2 regions of the Kocuria sp. NBRC 114282 genome follow, and region 2 is predicted to be linked to the other one. Evidence: predicted binding sites of a transcription regulator. Region 2 holds the regulator's gene; the other holds the start of a gene.
What was found. Region 2 encodes LexA, which represses DNA repair genes until DNA is damaged. Its sites were predicted from a motif close to TCGAACANNTGTTCGA; they were not measured.
Positions count from the first base shown of each region.

Region 1: ruvA (Holliday junction branch migration protein RuvA) is a predicted target of LexA. The motif match lies at 1,463-1,478, and genes of this name have one in related genera.

Region 1 is NZ_BSQO01000003.1:72,704-76,108, forward strand. Features, by position in the region: gene QSJ40_RS06560 (YebC/PmpR family DNA-binding transcriptional regulator) at 1-681, shown strand, start outside; gene ruvC (crossover junction endodeoxyribonuclease RuvC) at 714-1,373, shown strand; gene ruvA (Holliday junction branch migration protein RuvA) at 1,530-2,192, shown strand; gene ruvB (Holliday junction branch migration DNA helicase RuvB) at 2,195-3,274, shown strand.
Region 2 is NZ_BSQO01000006.1:85,857-89,261, reverse strand. Features, by position in the region: gene QSJ40_RS10585 (histidinol-phosphate transaminase) at 1-176, opposite strand, end outside; gene QSJ40_RS10580 (LysM peptidoglycan-binding domain-containing protein) at 246-833, opposite strand; gene lexA (transcriptional repressor LexA) at 1,227-2,003, shown strand; gene QSJ40_RS10570 (DASS family sodium-coupled anion symporter) at 2,079-3,405, opposite strand, start outside.

The sequences.
Region 1 (3,405 bases), on a different contig from region 2:
TACATCAAGGGCATCGAGGTCGCCGCGCGCCAGGGCGGCGCCGACACCGCGGGCAACCCGGCGCTGGATCTGGCCGTGTCCAAGGCCAAGAAGAACTCGGTGCCCAACGACAACATCGACCGCGCCATCAAGCGCGGCGCCGGCCTGACCGGCGAGGTCATCGAGTACTCGGAGATCTTCTACGAGGCCCGCGGGCCCGAGGGCTCGGCCCTGTACATCGAGTGCCTGACCGACAACAAGAACCGCGCGGCCTCCGAGGTCCGCGTGGCCGTGACTCGCAACGGCGGCACTATGGCCGATCCGGGCTCGGTCACCTTCATGTTCGAGCGCAAGGGCGTGGCCGAGGTCGCCAAGGCCGACGGCGTCACCGAGGACGACGTCATGATGGCCGTGCTGGACGCCGGGGCGGAGGAGGTCATCGAGGACCAGGACGTCTTCGAGGTCATCTCCGAGGCCACCGACCTGCCCCAGATCCGCACGGCTCTGGACGAGGCGGAGCTGGAGTACAACAACGACGACCCCCAGTTCCGCCCGAACATGAAGGTCGAGCTCGACGCCGACGCCGCGCGCAAGTTCCTGCGCCTGGCCGATGCGATCGAGGAGCTCGACGACGTCCAGAACGTCTACTCCAACGTGGAGATCACCCCCGAGGTCGCCGCCCAGCTCGAGGACGAGGACTGAGCCAGGCTCCGGCACCCGCCCGACGTCCCGCCATGGGCTCCGCGGCCAGGGCGCAGGCCCCTGAGCAGGTCATCCTGGGCGTCGATCCCGGGCTGACCCGCTGCGGGTTCGGGATCGTGCGCATGCGCGCCGACCGCCGCGCCGAATGGGTCCACCACGAGGTCCAGGGCACAGGCGCCGACGAGCCCCTGGAGCAGCGGATCCTGCGCATCGCCCAGGCGGCCGATCAGCTGCTCGAGCGCTTCGCCCCGGATGCTTTGGCGATCGAGCGCGTGTTCGCGCAGAACAACGCCCCCACCGTGGTCGGCACCGCCCAGGCCTCGGGCGTGGTGATCGCCGCCGCAGCCGCTCGCGGGGTCCCCGTCGCCTGGCACACCCCGTCCGAGGTCAAGGCCGCGGTCACCGGCGACGGCTCGGCCGAGAAGGCCGCCGTGACCAAGATGATCGCGCGCATCCTCCGCCTCGAGCAGCTGCCGCGTCCGGCCGACGCCGCCGATGCCCTGGCGATCGCGGTCTGCCACGGCTGGCGCTCCGGTGTGGGCGCGGGCCTGGACGCCCAGGCGGGCACTACGACCACGCACCAGGGCGCCCGCACGGGACTGCAGCGCGCGAGCCAGGAGCGCGGCACCGCCCTGACACCCGCTCAGCGCGCCTGGCAGGCCGCGGAGCAGAAGGCTCGGCGCGGCCACTGAGGGACCGCATCGTCCTCGGGTGCGGGCCCTCGTCCCGGGCGAGGGCCTGCGCTGTGTGGTCGTCGCGGCTTGGTAGGGTGAGCGAGGCATCGTACTGATGTTCGAATGGCTGCCCGATTCGCGGGCGGCTCCCCGCATCGAGGAGAGGGTGTTCCCATGATCGCGTCCGTGCGCGGCGAGGTGCTGCACAAGGGGCTGAGCACGGCCGTCGTCGACGTCATGGGGCTGGGCCTCGAGCTGCAGGCCACCCCGCAGACTCTCTCCGGGCTGCACGAGGGCCGCGAGGCCCGGCTGGCCACCGCGTTCGTGGCGCGCAAGGACGACTCCCCGCTGCTGTTCGGCTTCGCGGACGCGGAGGAGAAGGAGATCTTCGAGACAATGCTGGGCGTCTCCGGCATCGGTCCGCGCACCGCACTGGCGGTGCTGGCCGCGCTGGGCACGCAGGAGGTCCGCACGGCCATCGCCCAGGGCGACCCCAAGCCGTTCACCACCGTCTCCGGGATCGGGCCCAAAGGCGCCAAGCGCATCGTGCTCGAGCTCGCGGACAAGCTCGTTCCCGCCGATCCGCCACCGGCCTCGGCCCCGCAGGCGGCGCAGATCCCGCTGTGGCGCACCCAGGTCACGGAGGCCCTCACGGGTCTGGGCTGGAACGAGAAGGACGCCTCAGCGGCCATCGACGACGCCCTGGTCGGTCGAGAGGAGCTCGCCGACTCCGGTGACGTCGCCCTGATCCTGCGCACCGTGCTCGCCTGGCTCGGCGCCCGGGCCTCGGCTCCTGCCGCCGGCCGCAGCTCGGCCCGGGCGGGGGAGGGCCGTTGAGCATGGACGCACAGCACAGCGGGTCCGAGCGCCTGGTGGGCGGGGAGCCGGAGCTGGACGAGCGCGCCGTCGAATCGGCCCTGCGCCCCGAGTCCCTGGCGGACTTCGTGGGTCAGCCGCGTGTGCGCCAGCAGCTCTCCCTGGTCCTGGAGGCCTCCAGGCTGCGGGGCCGCAGCGCCGATCACGTGCTGCTGTCCGGACCTCCCGGTCTGGGCAAGACCACGCTGGCCATGATCATCGCCCAGGAGATGGGCGCTCCGCTGCGCATCTCCTCCGGGCCTGCCATCCAGCACTCCGGCGACCTGGCCGCGATCCTGTCCTCCCTGACTGAGGGCGAGGTCCTGTTCCTCGACGAGATACACCGCATGTCCCGGCCCGCCGAGGAGATGCTCTACATGGCCATGGAGGACTTCCGGGTCGACATCGTGGTGGGCAAGGGCGCCGGGGCCACCTCCATCCCGCTGGACCTGCCGCCGTTCACCCTGGTCGGTGCCACCACGCGCGCCGGGCTGCTGCCGGGACCGCTGCGCGATCGCTTCGGCTTCACCGGGCACCTCGAGTTCTACAGCGACCACGAGCTCGTCTCCGTGCTGCGCCGCTCCGCCGGGCTGCTGGACCTGCGCCTGTCCACGGAGGGCTTCGAGGAGGTCGCCACCCGCTCCCGCGGAACTCCGCGCATCGCCAACCGCCTGCTGCGCCGCGTGCGCGACTGGGCGCTGGTCCACGGCGTGGACAGCATCGACGCCCGCGCCTGCTCCGCCGCCCTGGAGATGTACGAGGTCGACTCGCGGGGCCTGGACCGCCTGGACCGCTCGGTGCTCGAGGCGCTGGTCCGCCACTTCGGCGGCGGACCGGTGGGGCTGTCCACCCTGGCGATCGCCGTGGGGGAGGAATCGGAGACCGTCGAGGAGGTCGCCGAGCCGTACCTGGTCCGCGAGGGCCTGCTGGCGCGGACCCCGCGAGGACGCATCGCCATGCCCGCGGCTTGGGAGCACCTGGGACTGGTACCGCCCGAGCACGCAGCCTTCCGGGACACTGCGGTGCGCCAGGCCCTCGGCGACCAGGACCCCCCGCAGCAGTAGCCCTCCGGACGGCGACCGGCTGCGACCCGGCGCCTGGGAGCCCGCTGACCGGGCCCTGCGCGGCCGCGTCCCCTACCATGGACGGGAATCCTCGCCGCCGCCGCGCTGCCCCACGTGCTTGTCCAGGGGCG
Region 2 (3,405 bases):
TGGACGTCCTGCGGCACCGGATGCGTGTTCTCGTTGGTGTTCAGGGCGATGGGGACGTCGATCTGCGGCGCCCCGTAGGGGGACTTGCCGCGCAGGTCGTGGCGCAGGGGAAGCGAGGCGAGCCGTTCGGCTCGCGTGGCGCCCTCGGTGCTGGGTGTCGCGCTCTGAGAAGTCACCAGGACAGTCTACGAGGCGCGGACGGGGCCTTCAGCATCCGACGGCGGCCGAACCCACCGTCCTCCGGCTCAGGCCGCGGGAACCAGCACCTGCTGGCCCGGGGAGACCTGGGCGGAGTCCAGCTCGTTGAGCTCGACGATCTGCAGGACGACGTCCCGGGTGTCGCGCTGCGGCTCGGCCTGCTGAGCGACCTCCCAGAGGCTCTGACCGGGCTGGACGGTCACGGAGTCGACCCCGGGGCCCTCAGCCGGCTCGGTTCCGGCGGTGACGTGGGAGGGTGCGATCAGCACGACCAGCAGTGCGGCCGCGGCCAGCACGCCGAGCATGGTCGGCAGGCCGATCAGCAGCAGCCGCCCGCGGCGGGTCAGGCGCATGGGCGAGGACGCGGATCGCGCCGGTGCGGAGGCCTCCGGCTCCTTCACGGCGGGCAGGGTCCGAGTCTGCGGTGCAGCGGCGCGACCGCCCGGAATGACGCGCAGAGCCGGACGGCGCCCCTCCGACTCCTTGAGCCGCGCAGCGGGGCGTCGGCGCAGGGCGGGCACGGCGGAGGAGAGCTCCTGCGCGAAGGCGCGGCCCCCGCTGCGCAGGGCGCTGACGAGGGGGATGCTGCCGGTGGAGGACGAGTGCGACAGGACAGCGGTGCTGATCACGGACATGGGATGCACTCCTTCTTGCCGAGGGACGGACGGTGACAGACGGTGCGGGTGGTGCGGGTGGTGGCCGCTCCCGTGTTCGAACCTGTGTCGGATTCGAGACCCGATCCCGGTTCTCGAATACATGTTCGAACTGCTTACGACCATTTCTAGCACCTGTGTACGACTCGTGTCGAGACACGATCGAACAGATGTTTGAAGGTGACGTCCGGCTCACGTAGCCTCAGCGGGAGGACTGTGCAGGTCGGAGGCCCTGGCGGGGCCTCGAGGACGAGTCAACGCAACCGCTCAGACAGCACAAGGCGGCCACGGCGCGGCGCGAGCGCGTCGCCGCGGCCCAGCACGCAGCGCACCCGGCGATCCGGAGGCGCCCATCGACGGAAGACGAGGACGGACATGGCAGCCAGCGGCACCGGTCGCACGCAGCGCGGCTCAGGCGGCACGGCCCGGGCGACGGGCTCCGAGTCCTCCCGGCGCAAGGGCCTGACCCCGCGGCAGCGCACGATCCTGGAGGTCATCCAGCGCGCCGTCGCCGCCCACGGCTATCCCCCGTCCATGCGCGAGATCGGCGACCTGGTGGGCCTGAAGTCCCTGTCGAGCGTGACCCACCAGCTCAATCAGCTCGAGCGGCAGGGCTACCTGCGCCGCGACCCCAAGCGCCCGCGCGCCCTCGAGGTCCTGGTGCCCCTGCATCTGCTCGGCGATCCCGAGGCGGAGGCCGCCTCCGCCGTCGCCGAGGCCCCGGCCGCTTCGGAGGCGCCGGAGCTGGACGACGACCTGCCGTCGATCGGCTCCGCGGACGTCTCGTTCGTGCCGCTCGTCGGCAGGATCGCCGCCGGCACCCCGATCACCGCCGAGCAGCAGGTCGAGGACCGCATGGCCCTGCCGCGCCAGCTCACCGGCCACGGCGAGCTGTTCATGCTGCGGGTCTCCGGCGACTCCATGATCGATGCCGCCATCTGCGACGGCGACTGGGTCGTGGTGCGCGCTCAGGCCACCGCCGAGAACGGGGAGATCGTGGCGGCCCTGCTGGACGACGAGGCCACGGTGAAGACCTTCCGCCAGCGCGACGGACACACCTGGCTGCTTCCTCAGAACTCGCAGTACGAGCCGATCCTGGGCGATCACGCCACGGTGATGGGCAAGGTCGTCTCGGTCCTGCGCAGCCTCTGAACACGCAGATCACCGCCATGACGAGCGGCTGAGGACGGATCCGTCCTCATCCGCTCGTCGCTCATCCCCTGCCGGTCACAGCAGCCCGATCCACTGCCAGTACGTGGCCGAGAACAGCAGGATGAGCAGATAGCCGGCGATCGTCAGCGGGATGCCGGTGCGCAGGAACTGCTGCGTGGTGAACGCGCCCGTGCCGTAGGCGAGCATGTTCTGCGGGGCGGAGATCGGCAGCAGGAATCCGAAGCAGATCAGGAACTGCATGATCAGCACGAAGCCCACGCCCTCGCCGGGCAGGTCCGGGATCGACACGGCCAGGGCGATGAACACCGGGATCAGCGCGCTCGACATGGACGTGGCCGAGGCGAATCCCAGGTGGATCAGGATCGTGAACGCGCCGACGATCGCGATGACCGCGAGCACCGGCAGACCCGTGATCCCGAGCCCGTCGAACACGGCCGCCGACAGCCATGCCGCCGCCCCGGTCTCCAGCAGCACGGATCCCAGCGAGATGCCGACCGCGAAGACCACGAGCGTCCCCCAGCTCACGAGCTCCTCCACGGTCTTCCAGGAGTAGACCCCGATGCGCGGCAGCAGCATGACGCCGATGGCGCACAGTGTCACGGTGGTGGCGTCGATGTCGTGCAGCGAGCCCTGGGTGGACCAGAAGGCCAGCAGGATGACGGCCACAGCCGCCAGGCGCTTCTCCGCCCCGGTCATGGGCCCGAGCTCCGTCAGGGACTTCTGGACGATCTCGCGGCCGCCCTCCAGACGGTCGATCTCGGGCTTGATGGTGGCCCGCATCACGAAGTAGAGCACCACGGACATCACCGCAGCCCAGGGAGCGCCGGCGGCGAACCACTGCGGCCAGGAAATCGTGGCCCCCATGGACTCCTGGATGAATCCGACGGCCACGAGGTTCTGGGCTGCGGCGGTCTGCACGCCGATGTTCCAGATCGAGATCGACTGCGCCGCGGTGATGACCATGAGCGCGCCCAGCCGGGACTCGGTCGGCAGCCCGAAGGCCGCGACCATGCCGATGAGGATCGGGACCACGGCCCCGGCCCGAGCGGTCGCCGACGGGACGAAGAAGGCCAGGACGATCGAGATGATGATCGCTCCGATGAGGATGCGGCTGGTCTTCTCCCCCGCGTACTTCATCACCACGAGCGCGATGCGCTTGTGCAGCCCGGTGGCCTGCATGCCCGCAGCCAGCGCCAGCGCCGCCGCCACGAGCGCCACCGCCGAGGAGCCGAAGCCGGCGAGGGCGTAGCCCAGGGCATCGCTGGTCCCCAGTGCCTCCCCCGAGCCGTCAGGTGCCGGCGAGGCCCCCACCAGCAGGGCCATGATCCCGATGATCATCACCGAGCTCACGGGGTACGACACGGCCTCGGTGACCCAGAGG